2 regions of the Arthrobacter sp. Ha26 genome follow, and region 2 is predicted to be linked to the other one. Evidence: predicted binding sites of a transcription regulator. Region 2 holds the regulator's gene; the other holds the start of a gene.
What was found. The regulator LexA, encoded in region 2, represses DNA repair genes until DNA is damaged. The targets are predictions, from matches to a motif close to TCGAACANNTGTTCGA.

Region 1: the regulator LexA is predicted to act here: its motif matches at 3,183-3,198, upstream of AC5RVY_RS17410 (DUF6504 family protein).

What each region holds. Positions count from the first base shown of each region.
Region 1 covers NZ_JBNHGX010000008.1:109,810-116,784, reverse strand. Annotated here, with positions in the region: gene AC5RVY_RS17415 (DNA polymerase III subunit alpha) at 1-2,816, opposite strand, end outside; gene AC5RVY_RS17410 (DUF6504 family protein) at 2,813-3,151, opposite strand; gene AC5RVY_RS17405 (hypothetical protein) at 3,344-3,733, shown strand; gene AC5RVY_RS17400 (chorismate mutase) at 3,752-4,072, opposite strand; gene AC5RVY_RS17395 (VOC family protein) at 4,092-4,514, shown strand; gene AC5RVY_RS17390 (SOS response-associated peptidase) at 4,541-5,302, opposite strand; gene AC5RVY_RS17385 (mycoredoxin) at 5,422-5,679, shown strand; gene AC5RVY_RS17380 (lipoate--protein ligase family protein) at 5,769-6,539, opposite strand; gene AC5RVY_RS17375 (thioesterase family protein) at 6,726-6,975, opposite strand, start outside.
Region 2 covers NZ_JBNHGX010000004.1:379,075-386,049, forward strand. Annotated here, with positions in the region: gene hflX (GTPase HflX) at 1-1,304, shown strand, start outside; gene AC5RVY_RS12460 (ATP-dependent DNA helicase) at 1,297-3,354, shown strand; gene lexA (transcriptional repressor LexA) at 3,435-4,169, opposite strand; gene AC5RVY_RS12470 (LysM peptidoglycan-binding domain-containing protein) at 4,551-4,907, shown strand; gene AC5RVY_RS12475 (histidinol-phosphate transaminase) at 4,977-6,095, shown strand; gene hisB (imidazoleglycerol-phosphate dehydratase HisB) at 6,156-6,776, shown strand; gene hisH (imidazole glycerol phosphate synthase subunit HisH) at 6,773-6,975, shown strand, end outside.

The sequences.
Region 1 (6,975 bases), on a different contig from region 2:
GCACCCAGCTGGGCCAGGCGTTTGATGCTTGGCTTGCTCAACCGCGAGCGCGCGCGGAGGTCTGCCAGGGAATCGTACGGCTGGCCGGCAACAATCCTTTTCAGCTCCGTGGCAGACAATCCATAGATCCCGTTCAGGCTTAGCCTGATTCCGAGCTTCCCGGCATCAGTGCCCTGACGGATCCGTTCCACCCGGTACTCGCCTTTGCTGCGGTTGATGTCCAGGGGAAGGATGGGGATGCCAAGCCTTCTGGCTTCCGCCACGAGCAGCCGCTTGGGGTACATTCCGGGGTCATGCTCCCAGAGGCCTGCCAGGAACGCTTCAGGGTGGTGCGCCTTCAGCCAGGCTGACTGGTACGTGGGCACGGCGAAGGCAGCACCATGGGCTTTGCAGAAACCGAAGCTGGCAAAGGACTTCAACGTTTGCCAGACCTTGTCAACGACCTCCGGGTCAAAGTTCCTGGCCTTTGCCTGCTTGCGGAAATACTCCTCCACGTGGGATTCCCCCGCCTCGCTGCTGAGGGCACGGCGGAATTCATCGGCCTTGGCAAGTCCGCACCCGGTCATCACGTCCAGGGTCCTCAGGATTTGCTCGTGGAACACCGTCACTCCGTGGGTTTCCTGAAGCACCGGTTTCAGGAGCGGGTGCGGGTAGACCTCCGGGGCGAACCCGTGGCGGTGCTCCAGGAAGGGCCGCACCATATCCGATTTCATGGGGCCGGGGCGGAAAAGCGAAATGTCGATGATGAGGTCATTGAACTCCCTGGGCGCCATTTTGCCGATCAGTTCGCGCTGCCCGGGAGATTCAATCTGGAAACAGCCCAGGGTGTGGGTGCTCCGGATGAGTTCAAACGTGGGCTCATCATCCAGGGGAATGGCATTGAGGTCGATATGCCCGTTGTCAGCAATGAAGTCAGGCCCGGACCCGTCCGGGCCAGCGGCATGGCCGCCTGCTGCCACCACTTCCTTCTTGGAGGAATGGATGCGGATGATCTCCCTGACGGCAAAAGCCATGGCGCTTTGCATCCTGACGCCCAGGACATCGAGCTTGAGCATGCCCATGGGGTCCATGTCGTGCTTATCGAACTGGCTCATGGGCAACCCCAGTCCACTGGGCTGCACCGGAGTGCGGTCCAGCAGGGTGGCGTCCCCCAGGATTACGCCGCATGGATGCATGGAGATATGCCGGGGCAACCGGTCCAGGCGTTCGGTGAGGTCCACCAGCAGGTCCAGCTGCTGGTTTCCGTGGGAATCGCGCTTTTCCACCCGGCCGGCAAAATCCCTTAACTCGGGCTTTTCCTGCAACGCCTCACGGAATTTCGAGGCCGAGAACCTCCACAGTTGCTTGGCAATGTCCCCCACGTCGCCGTCATCCATTCCCAACGCGAGGCCGGCGTCGCGCACAGCACCCCGCGCCCGGTAGCCGTTCTGCATGCTCATGAGCGTGACGCGTTCCGGGCCGAAGCGCTCGAATATCCGGTGGTACACGTTGTGCCGCTCGGCGCTTTCGACGTCGATGTCGATATCCGGGAGGGTGGCCCGGTCCTGGGAGAGGAAGCGTTCGAAAATCAGGTCATGCTGCAGCGGATTTACCTGGCTGACGTCAATGAGGTAATTGACCAGGCTGGAGGCCCCCGAGCCGCGGGCAGCTGCCCGCACCCCCATCTCCTGGATCATCCGGGAAACCTCGGCGACGGTAAGGAAGTAGGAGGAGAATCCCAGGTTCTGGATGATGCCCAGCTCATGGTCAAGCCGTTTGAGCATTTCCTTTTCGTTGTTGCCCGAGATCCCCGGGAACCTCCTGCCGATTCCGGCCTGGCAGCGCTGCAACAGTTCCACGTGCGGATCCTGGCTGATCCCGATGACCGCGGCTTCCGGCACTACGGGCTGCTTCCATCCCATGTCTGAAACGGGATCAATCCTGCATACATCGGCGAGCGCCTCGGTTTGTGCCATGAGCTGCTTAAGGTCTTCGGCACCATAGCCGGCTGCGGAGATGATTTCCTTCCCCAGCTGCAACATCTGCCGGGTGGACTTCAGCCAGCCCTGGCCGTTCGGTTGCAACAGCGGCTCCTGGGCCAGTTCGGGAAGTGATTTGAGGGTCCGTGCTGAATCCAGCACGTCCGCAGTCGCAGCCCCATCCTCCGCACAGTAACGAACCGCATTGGTGAGGATTGCCGGGATGCTGTGCTCCTCTGCCAGTTTGAGCATCCGGACGGCGTGCGCCGTGCTCAGAGGTGTCCCCGGTGCGCTGAGCTGGGAAACAATTTCCGCCACCACGGTGCCTGCAGGCATGGCATCCAGCCACTGCTTGAAAAGGGTGCGCGGCCGGAGGTAACGCCGCCCGCCCATGGCACGGCCGACGTCGGAATCCGGCCCGATCAGCACCATCAGCACGGGTTTCAGGGTGCGAGGATCGAGGGTGCGGGAGGCAAGCTGCGCCCTGGTTACGGCTACCGGCACAACTCCCCCGGATTTTCCCGAGGTGCGGGCGTGGGCATCGGACACCAGCCTGCACAGGGCCCGATATCCCGCGCCGTTGTTGTTCCCGCGGGCGAGCACCACCACCCGGCCGGCCAGCTGGGTGCGGTGATCGCCGTCGTCGTCATACACCGCAAGGTCCACCCCGACGATGGGGTCTATACGGGCATCCATGCATGCCTTCAGGTGCTTGATGGTCCCGTACAGCCCGTCCCTGTCAGTGCATGCGAGCGCGTCTGCACCGTCAGCGGCTGCTGCCTGGGCCAGTTCCGCTGGCCAGGACACTCCGTAGTGGGCGCTGAATGCGGTGGAGACGTGAAGGTGTGTGAAGCTCATGCTGTTCTGGGGCGCAGGGCGTCATGGATCCGAAGGAGGCGCCAGCGGCCGCTGCGGATATGGCGGGTGAGGTCAAGAGTGAGCGCCTCTTCCTGTTCCTTGGGACGGCCGGGACCTGGGCCGGAGGGGAGCACTTGGACCCGCCAGATCTCGTGGTCCACCAACCCGGGACCGCTTCCCAGCGGCGCACGGGTTTCTTCAACCCACCATTGACGGCGCTCGTACCAGCGCACGGTGTCGGCACACACTGAATAGGAACGTCCGTCCCAGGTCAGGGCTACGGGCTGGCCGTCTGGAGCGCAGGAGACGTCCACGGATTGGCTGAAAATGCCCATCGCTGCCTCCCTGATGCAAACTGAAAAGTGTTCGAATATATGTTCGAACTGCAACCAGTCTACGCCTCCCGGGAACTGGCGCATAGCCAAAGAGGGATGGCCCCAGTGGCACACTGCGGGAGGGGCTGCGGCTTCCTTTTCTGTCACCCCTCAGGGGTGGACGGAGCGAACGGCAGGGAGCAGGATTGTGCCATGAGCACCCATGACGCACTCCTCAAACAGGTCAGCATCAAAGCCCAGGACTCCACGCTCGTGGCAACCTTCGATTTAGATGGCAGTATTCCCGGTTCCGGTGCCTATGTGGTGGGGCTTGTGGCCGCCACACCGGACTACTCGTCCCAGCGGCGGCTGGGCATTGAGTTCATGAACGGGAAGCCCATTTCCTTCTTCTCGTTCAACCATGACCAGAGCTGGGAAGAAAACTACGATCTGTCGGGTGTCAGCCATTCAGGCAGCACCATCACCGGCAACTTCCCGATGGCAGCCATCAACGGGCTCGGTGAGGGGCACGTGATGACCGGCTTCAGCGAGGCTGACGGCAGGGAATTCCAGTCAGGTGTCCCCGTGGAGGAGAACCTGTAGCGGCTGGGCCGGTGCGGCTCAGCTGTTTTCTTTGTGGACCCGGAGTTCGAGTTCGATGAAGCCGGAGATCATGGCCCGGTAGGTGGACTCGACGATGTCCGGGTCAATGTCCTTCTTCTCGGCTGCGGAGCGGACGTGTTCGATGATCCGCTCAACACGGCCCGGGGCGCGGACCTCGGCGTCGTCGCCCTTGAGCGTTCCGGCGATCCGGATCAGCCGTTCCCGGCGGGCGATCAGGGTGACAATCTGGTCATCCACCTCATCCACGGCGATCCGGACGGCAGCGAGCTGTTCCTTGTCGGCCAAAGCGTCCCGATCGTTCCCTTGAATTGTCGCCATCCTCTGACAGTATCGAACCATGCAGCCCAGAGTCGACTTCATTTCATTAGGCGTCCGCAGCGTTCCGGCATCCCGCGCGTTTTACGTCGACGGCCTCGGCTGGCCGGTCCACCGCGAGGTTCCGGGGGACGTCGTGTTCATCCAGGTGAACCACGGCCTGGTGCTGTCCCTGTGGGATGTGCGCCAGATGCAGGCCGATGCAGGCGTGGGTCCTCCCGGCCCCGTCCCCTGCATCACGTTCAGCCACAACCTCCCCGGCACCGAGGACGTCGACAGGGTCATGGCAGAAGCGGCCGCGGCCGGCGCGGAGATCATTGCCGAACCCATCACCCAGCCCTGGGGCGGATACACCGGCTACTTCGCCGACCCGGACGGCTTCCGCTGGGAGGTGGCCTACAACCCCACGTGGACAGTGAACGACGACGGCATGGTCACCGTGTAGGCGGCACCCGCCTGTTGGCTCGGCTGCTAGAAAAGGGCCTCCACCGGGCGGATCAGTTCCGGCCCGTTGTTGCGCACGTTCCCCACGTCCTTGCCCACCGAATCAACGTGCCAGTCTGCTGCCACGTCCTTGACGCCGGCCCGCACCAGGTCCACCAGCCCAGCCGCGTCATCGGCCTGCGGGTCCAGCCAGGCTTCCATGATGGCTTTGTCCATCGGCAGCGGAACCCTGTCGTGCAACGCGGTCAGCTTGCCGAACACGGTGTCTTCGCTCCCGGGCGGCGGCGTGTCGGTTGTCAGGATGGAGGTGGACAGCATCCAGCCGCCCGGCTCGCCGGCGGGCCAGGCGGGGTCCTTCCACCATTCATAGAGCCCGGCGAAAACCAGGCCGTGGCCCTCCCCCGGGTGCACATAGTAGGGCTGCTTGGACTTCCCCGGCCCCTGCTTCCATTCGTAGTAGCCGTCAGCCGGCACTGCGCACCGGCGTGACTGGACTGCCTTGCGGAAGGCCGGCTTCTCGAGTACTGATTCGCTCCGGGCGTTGATCATCCGCGAACCGATGCCGGGGTCTTTGGCCCAGGAGGGGACCAGTCCCCACCGCGCCACGTGGAGCTGGCGTACTTGTTTCGGTGCCGGGCCGTCGTCGAGCAGCCGCTCCAGGACGATGGGCACATCATCGGTCGGCGCCACGTTCCAGGACGGCGGGATGTCCACTTCCTCCTCAAGTTCGGCGTCGAATTCAGCCAGGAGGTCCCCCACGGCACGTGCCATCACATAACGTCCACACATGGCTCCAGCATGCCACCGGCCGCATGGGCTGTCATGTGAAGCGCGCAGAGCCGGGGAATACTGCCTTGCACGCTACCGTTGAAAGGAAGGACCCGCTGAACGACGCATAGGAGAACCTTTTGGACTTCACTCCCGAATCCGGCACTATCACCATGTTTTCCACCACATGGTGCGGCTACTGCAACCGCTTGAAGAAGCAGCTGGACGCGCAGGGCATCGGCTACAACGAGATCAACATTGAGGAAGTGGACGGCACCGCCGAACTGGTGGAGCAGCTGAACGGCGGCAACCGCACCGTACCCACCGTCCTCTTTCCGGACGGCACCGCTGCCACCAACCCGTCCGCTGCCGAGGTCAAGACCCGTCTCGCCGCGTAAGCGGCCGGCCGGACACGGCCTGGGCTGGACAAACAAACGGGACCAACATTCAGTTTTGGTCCCGTTTTTTGTTGCTCCGGGCGGAAAGTTTATGCCCCCAGGCTGCTGAAGGGTGCAGTCTCGAGGGTGGCATGGCCCGCGTAGGTTGCCAGCAGCGCATCCTCCACTGCCGCAACGTCCACGCCGGGGACCAGGTCATCCACTGCCCCGGCCGTGGCAGGGTCCCAGTCCAGTCCCAGTGCCGCGTACGTGTCGGTAAGGACGTTGCGGATCGGTGCGGAGTTTTCCACCACGATGACGGAACTGAACAGCCAGCCTCCGGCCACCACGCGCTGGGCGGTGCCCACCAGCTTCACGCGGTGCGCGCCGCCCTGGCCGTTGCCGTGCACACTGAATTCCCCGGGGCAGTATTCTCCGGGGATCTCCCCGACGGCTGCGTCCACCCCCAGGCTGCGCAAGGCGTCGGCGAACAGGTCGCCGAAGTAGCCGAACCGGCGTTTTGATCCGGCAATCGCGTCCGCATCCGGTTCGATGTGGTCCACCACCAGGGTGCCCTGGTGGTAGGCGGCGGCCCGGCCGCCGGCGCGGCGGACCAGCGGCTCAAAGCCGTGGTCCCGGCAGGCCCGCTCTGCTGCGGCAAAACCCGGCAGCCGCGTGTCCCGCTGGCCGAACGCAACGGTAGGGGCGGGCCGGTACAGGCGCAGGGTGGGGCCTATCCCCCCGGTCCGTGCCTTGGACAGGAGCTCCAGTCCGAATTCCAGGTCCCGCGCGGCGCCCAGCGAAACTTCCTGGCGCACCACTGTCAGCGTGCGGGTATCCGGATCGGCATGATGCATGTTGCCAAGCTCCCCTGTGGTCATCGTGCAGTTCCTTGTTGTCGGCGGACAGGCCAAACCTAGGTTACGCCGTGGCCTTTTGCGTCATTTACATCGTCCGGATTGTGTTGTTGCAGCGGTCCCCGCGTTCGACGGCGGCAGCCGGCTCGCAGCCCTGGTTTACCGGTGCGCTCCTCAACCTCCCGGACCGATCTCGCCGCCGCCATGGGGTCAGCTTTTGCGGAGCGTGAGGATTTGTTCCGCGCGTCCAAAAGGGCCCTGCAGGTCGTGCAGGACAGTTGAGGTGAGCCCGATCCCGTCGCGGCCAAAGGAGACGGCGTTGTCCAGCCCCAGCCACTCCCCCTCAGGGCGGCGGTACATGTGGATCTGGAGGTCTACGTTGGGGAAGGAGTAGCTGTCCCGGCCTGGCGGCACCCGCGCGGCGATGCCGTTGGCGGTGTCCACCAGCCCCATCAGGCGG
Region 2 (6,975 bases):
AAGACGTCACCGAAGTCGAATACCGGCAGCTGCGCCTGGAACGGGTGGTCCTGGCAGGACTGTGGTCCGAAGGAACCCTCGCGGACGCGGAAAACTCGCTGCGCGAGCTCGCCGCCCTCGCCGAAACCGCAGGCTCCGAGGTCCTTGACGGTTTGGTGCAGCGCCGCGACAAGCCGGACCCGGGAACGTTCCTTGGCTCCGGCAAGGCCCTGGAGCTGAAGGACATCGTGATGTCCACCGGCGCCGACACCGTGGTGGTGGATGCCGAACTGGCCCCGTCGCAGCGGCGTGGCCTTGAGGACATCGTCAAGGTGAAGGTGATCGACCGCACGGCCCTGATCCTGGACATCTTTGCCCAGCATGCCAAGAGCCGGGAAGGCAAGGCCCAGGTTGAGCTGGCGCAGCTCGAGTACCTGCTGCCGCGTCTGCGCGGCTGGGGCGAGTCGATGTCCCGCCAGGCCGGTGGACAGGTGGGCGGTGCCGCGGCGGGTATGGGTTCGCGTGGTCCCGGTGAAACAAAGATCGAACTGGACCGCCGGAGGATCCGCACCCGCATGGCCAAGCTGCGGCGGGAAATCGCCGCGATGAAGCCTGCCCGCGAGACCAAACGCGCCAACCGCCGTCGTAATGAGGTGCCCTCCGTGGCAATCGCCGGGTACACCAACGCCGGCAAATCCTCGCTGCTGAACCGGCTGACGGATGCAGGCGTGCTGGTGGAGAATGCCTTGTTCGCCACGCTGGACCCCACGGTCCGCAAAGCTGAAACAGCGGACGGCCTGGGCTACACCCTGGCGGACACTGTGGGTTTTGTCCGTTCTTTGCCCACCCAGCTGGTAGAGGCTTTCCGTTCCACCCTGGAGGAAGTGGCGGACTCGGACCTGATCCTTCACGTCGTGGACGTTTCGCACCCGGATCCCGAGGGCCAGATTGCTGCCGTCCGCAAGGTCTTCAGCGAAGTGGACGCCCGCAAAGTGCCGGAGATCATCGTCCTGAACAAAGCCGACGCCGCGGATCCCTTTGTGGTGGAGCGGCTGAAGCAGCGGGAACCGCGGCATGTAGTGGTTTCAGCCCGCACGGGGGAAGGAATTCCGCAGCTGCTGCAGGCCGTCAGCGAGGCCATCCCGCGTCCGTCCGTCAAGCTTGACCTCCTCATTCCCTACGACCGCGGGGACCTGGTCAGCAAGCTGCACGAATCGGACGCTGAGATTATCAGCGTTGACCATGATGAAGCCGGTACCCGGGCAGTAGTCAAAGTCCGGGAAGGCCTCGCGGCTGAACTGGAATCATTCGTCACCCATGACTGACCTCGTGGCTGGCGAAGCCACAGGAACGGCCGGCGAGCAGTTCGTTATCGAACTGCTCGACCGGGCCGTTGCGGGCATGGGCGGACAGAGCAGGAGCGGCCAGCACGAGATGGCCAGGCAGGTGGCGCGGGCACTCGAAACCGGGGACCACCTGCTCGTCCAGGCGGGCACGGGTACCGGAAAGTCGCTGGCGTACCTCATACCCCTCATAGCCCATGCGCTGGAGAGCAACAAGCCGGCCCTGGTGTCCACGGCAACGCTTGCCCTGCAGACCCAGATCGTGGGCAGGGACCTTCCCCGGCTCCTGAAAACCATCACTCCAGCCCTGGACCGTCCCGTCAAGGTGGCACTGGTCAAGGGCCGCTCCAACTACGTGTGCCTGCATAAACTCGAAGGGGGATTTCCCTCCGAGGAACCCGCCGAGGGCCAGCTGTTTTCCCTGGGCGAGGACACCAGCGTGCCCCACTTCGCGGCGGCCGTAGGCGGTCCCGCCTCCCAGCTCGGCAAGGAAGTAGTCCGCCTGCGCGAGTGGGCGGAGAAAACCACCACCGGTGACCGGGATGAGCTTCTGCCCGGTGTCACGGACCGCGCCTGGCGGCAGGTCTCCGTCACGTCAATGGAATGCCTGGGGGCGCAGAAGTGCCCCATGGCGGCAGAATGCTTCAGTGAGCTGGCGCGCCAGAATGCTGCAGACGCTGATGTTGTGGTTACCAACCACGCCATGCTTGCCGTCAGCGCTTTTGAGGGCCTGGCCGTGCTGCCCGAGTACGACGTCGTGGTGGTTGATGAGGCGCATGAGCTCCAGGACAGGGTGACTGGCGCCGTATCCGGCCAACTCTCGCTGGCCATGGTCCATGCCGCCGCAGCCGGTGCGCGCAAGCACACGGCCATCACCGTGGATGCGCTCAACGCCGCCGCCGCCAACCTGGAAGTTGCGCTGGCCGGAGTCCCCAACGGGCTGCTGCCGAACGGCCTGAACGATGAGCAGCTGGACTGCGTGGACCAGCTGCGCGAAGCCTGCCGCGCCGCCTTGTCCGACTCCAAGGGGGACAGCAGCACAACGGCCGACGGCGGGCGGCAGCTCGCCCGCTCCCGGCTGATGGTCATCCTGGAGCTGTGCGAACGGCTCCTGGCTGCCCGGGAGAACAGGGAAGTGGTGTGGTTCTCGCGCGCCAGCTCCTTTGATCCCCAGCAGGGATACTCCCAGCCGGACGAGACCGCGCCCGCGCTCATCAACGTTGCCCCGCTGTCCGTAGCCGGCCGGCTCCGTGAGGGACTGTTCGCCGACCATACTGTGGTGCTGACCTCGGCGACCCTGGCCATCGGTTCCGCTTTCGAACCGGCCGCGGGCGGACTGGGCCTGGTTGGGGAGGGCGCGCCCAGCTGGACCGGCGTCGATGTGGGGTCGCCCTTTGACTATCCACGGCAGGGCATCCTCTATGTGGCGGGCCACCTGCCCAAGCCCGGCCGGGGTGTGTCGCCCGAAGCCCTGGCTGAACTGGAGGCGCTCATCCGGGCTTCCAACGGTGGTGCCCTCTGCCTGTTTTCGTCACGGCGCGCGGCGGAGGAGGCAGCCGATGCGTTGAGGCCAAAGCTCGGCACGACTATTCTCTGCCAGGGCGATTCCACCATGACGGCCCTGGTGAAGCAGTTCGCGGACGAACCCGATACCTGCCTCTTCGGCACCATGTCCCTGTGGCAGGGCGTGGATGTTCCTGGTGGATCCTGCCGGCTTGTGGTCATTGACCGGATTCCGTTCCCGCGGCCGGACGATCCACTGATGACGGCCCGGTCACGTGCCGTGGCGCAGGCCGGCGGCAACGGCTTTATGTCCGTTTCGGCCACCCACGCCGCCATCCGGCTGGCCCAGGGGGCAGGACGGCTGATCCGTTCCACCGGCGACAAGGGCGTGGTGGCGGTACTGGACTCCAGGCTGGCCACCGAACGGTATGCAGGGTTCCTCCGTGGCGCGCTCCCGCCCTTCTGGCCCACGACGGACCGGAAGACGGCCATTGCGGCGCTCGAGCGGCTGGCGCAGGAGAACTCCTGATGCTCCCGGTGACGCCCTGGCGCTGCCGGTGACGCCCTGGCGCCGCCGGGGCGTCACCTGCGTAATCTACATTCCGTTGCCTAAAGAGAGCGGAGCACCGAGACAACCTTGCCCATGATGGTGGCATGGTCACCCAAAATGGGTTCGTATTGGGTGTTCTGCGGCAGCAGCCACGTGTGGCCGTCACGCTGCCGGAAGGTCTTTACCGTGGCTTCATCATCCAGCAATGCCGCGACGATATCGCCGTTCGCGGCATCCGCCTGGCGGCGTACCACCACCCAGTCGCCGTCGCAGATCGCTGCATCCACCATGGAATCACCGGCAACCTTGAGCATAAACAGTTCCCCTTGGCCCACCAGCTGCCGGGGGAGCGCCAGGACATCCTCCACCACTTGATCGGCCAGGATGGGACCGCCGGCAGCGATGCGGCCCACGAGGGGAACCATGGCCGTGTCCATGGCGGTGGGGAGTTCGGTTACCGTGCCGCCGCTGCCCTGCAGAAGGGCAGAGGGCTCAGCTGGAGGCTTGGATGAGCCACCGTCCAGCGTGAGGGGCATCAGCACCTCCATGGCGCGCGGCCGTTTCGGGTCCCGGCGAAGATAACCGAGCTTTTCCAGCTGCGACAGCTGGTGAGTGACGCTGGACAGGCTCGCCAGGCCCACGGTGTCGCCGATTTCGCGCATTGACGGCGGATAGCCGTTGTCGTTGACCGAGCGCTGGATGGTTTCGAGGATTTTCTTCTGCCGCGGCGTCAGGCCCTTGGCGCTCTTCTTCGGTTGGGAGGTTGCCCTGCCCCCGGCGGCTGCTGCTGCCATATTCGCCAATGCCTTTCGGGTTTGCCCGGCTTTTCGGCCCGGACCTGGAGGTGCCGCCGTAATTGTCAGACCCTGCTGATCAACTTCAGAGGTGGTTGTTCTTGTCTTCAAAGCTAGGCCAGCCGCATTGCATTTTCAAACATTTGTTCTAGCGAGTCTCGACATTATTCGTTGATAGGTGCTAAAACAGAGAAAGCAAAGTTCGAACATGTGTTCTATTCGGTTTCGAACCGTTCGAAAACCCGGACCAGGTCCGCGGGGATCAGGGCGGGCGCCGGGGAAGACATCGGGCAGCACGGTCAGTCCAGGAGGGCTCAGTTCATGTCAGCTACATCTGCTTCAGAGGGTTCGCGCCCACAGCTTCTTTCGATGGATCAACTCATGTCGCAGCCGCGACTCCGGCAGGCGCGGCGTACGCCGCCCCTGCCGCCGCTTCGCCTGACCCGCCGCGGGAAGATTGTCCTGATCGGCTTCCCGCTGGTCCTGCTGGCGGCCTTGCTGCTCTCCCTGGCCGGCTTCTTCAACTCGCCTGCAAAGGCGTCAGACACAGCGGCGGACCTCTCTGTAACCCCCACTGTCACGGTCACTGTGCAGCCGGGCCAGTCGCTGTGGGCCATCGCCGGAACCGTAGACCCGGAGCGGGACGCGCGTGACGTCGTGGCAGACATCGTGCAGCTGAACAACCTCAGTGCCGGCGCGGTCCACCCCGGGCAGCAGCTTTATGTGCCCACGCGGTAACTGCACGCCGATTGCGAACAGGGCACCGTCACATTTTCCGGTCCCCGAAAGGGGCACTAAACTGTTCAGGTGAATCACCAGCTAGAGCGCCTGAACCGGCTTCCCCTCCGCAACAACCTTCGTGGGCTTACCCCGTACGGTGCACCACAGCTGGATGTTCCCATCCTCCTCAACGTCAACGAGAACACCCATGGTGTGCCCGAGGGCGTCCGGGCCGCCATCAGTGCGGCAGTGACAGAGGCCGCCGCCGGACTGAACCGGTACCCCGACCGTGAGTTCACCGACTTGCGGAAGGCCCTGGCCGAATACATGGGACATGGACTCGGACCCTCCAATGTCTGGGCGGCCAACGGCTCCAACGAAGTGCTCCAGCAGATTCTGCAGGCTTTCGGCGGCCCGGGCCGCACGGCGCTCGGCTTCCCGCCCACGTACTCGATGTACCCGCTGCTGGCCAGCGGTACGGACACCGAATACCTTGTGGGCGAACGCGCCGAGGGGTACGGCCTCAGTGCAGAGTCTGCCGCGCTGCAGGTCAAAGAACTGCAGCCCAACATCGTTTTCCTCTGCTCGCCGAACAACCCCACAGGAACAGCTCTCGGGCTCGACGTTGTGGAAGCTGTCTATGAAGCCGGAGAAGCCAGCCAGGCGATCATCATTGTTGATGAGGCCTATCACGAGTTCGCGCACGACGGAACGCCCAGCGCACTGACCCTGCTGCCAGGCCGCGAACGGCTGATTGTCTCGCGGACCATGAGCAAGGCTTTTGCCCTGGCAGGCGCGCGCCTGGGCTACCTGGCCGCGGCGCCTGAGGTCACCGACGCCCTGCGCCTGGTGCGCCTGCCGTACCACCTCTCCGCCATTACGCAGGCAACTGCCCTGGCAGCGCTCCAGCACCGCGAGGCGCTGATGGCAGATGTTGAGGACATCAAGAAGCAGCGCGACAGGATTGTGGCCGAGTTGACCAGGATGGGCCTCAAACCCGCCGCGTCAGACTCAAATTTCGTGTTCTTCGGCGGGGTGGAGAATCCGCACCAGGTCTGGCAGGGGCTGCTCGACGCAGGGGTCCTGATCCGCGACGTTGGAATTCCGGGCTATCTTCGCGTCACTGCCGGCACTGAGACCGAAACCACAGCTTTCCTCACATCCCTCGAAAGCATCCTTGCCGGCCAGTCCGGGCTTCCCGCCTAGACTGGAAGTACCGGCGCTGGACGCCCTGAACCACTCCTTCTTCCCAAAGGACACTTGACCATGAGTTCCACCGGATCCACTGCGGCCAGGACCGCGCGCATGGAGCGTGCCACCAGCGAGTCCTCCGTGCTCGTGGAAATCAACCTCGACGGTACCGGCGTCTCGGACATCGACACGTCGGTGCCCTTCTATGACCACATGCTCACCGCGCTCTGCAAGCACTCACTCATCGACCTGACGGTGAAAGCAACCGGTGACACCCACATCGACGTCCACCACACCGTCGAGGATGTAGCCATCACGTTCGGTGAGGTGCTGCGCACCGCCCTGGGCAACAAGGCGGGAATCCGCCGCTTCGGTGAAGCCACCGTGCCCCTGGACGAGGCATTGGCGCACGCCGTGGTGGACGTTTCCGGCCGCCCGTACCTGGTGCACGGCGGGGAACCCGCAGGCCAGGAGTACCACCTGATCGGCGGCCACTTCACTGGCTCGCTCACCCGCCACGTCTTTGAAGCAATCACCCTCCACGCCGGGATCTGCCTGCACATGAATGTGATCGCCGGAAGGGACCCGCACCACATCGTCGAAGCCCAGTTCAAGGCGTTCGCACGTGCCCTTCGCGCTGCCGTGGAGTCCGATCCCCGGGTTGAGGGCATCCCCTCCACCAAGGGCGCGCTGTGAGCGGCCAGGTCCTTCGGGACGGCGCCATCATCGATCCCTCGGCTGCGCAGAAGCTGCCGTCGCCGGAGGGCAAACCCACCGTCACGGTGCTCGACTACGGTTCGGGGAACGTCCGTTCCGCTGTACGTGCCCTGGAACGGGCAGGGGCCGAGGTAATCCTCAGCTCAAAACCCGAGGATGTACTGAACGCGGACGGCCT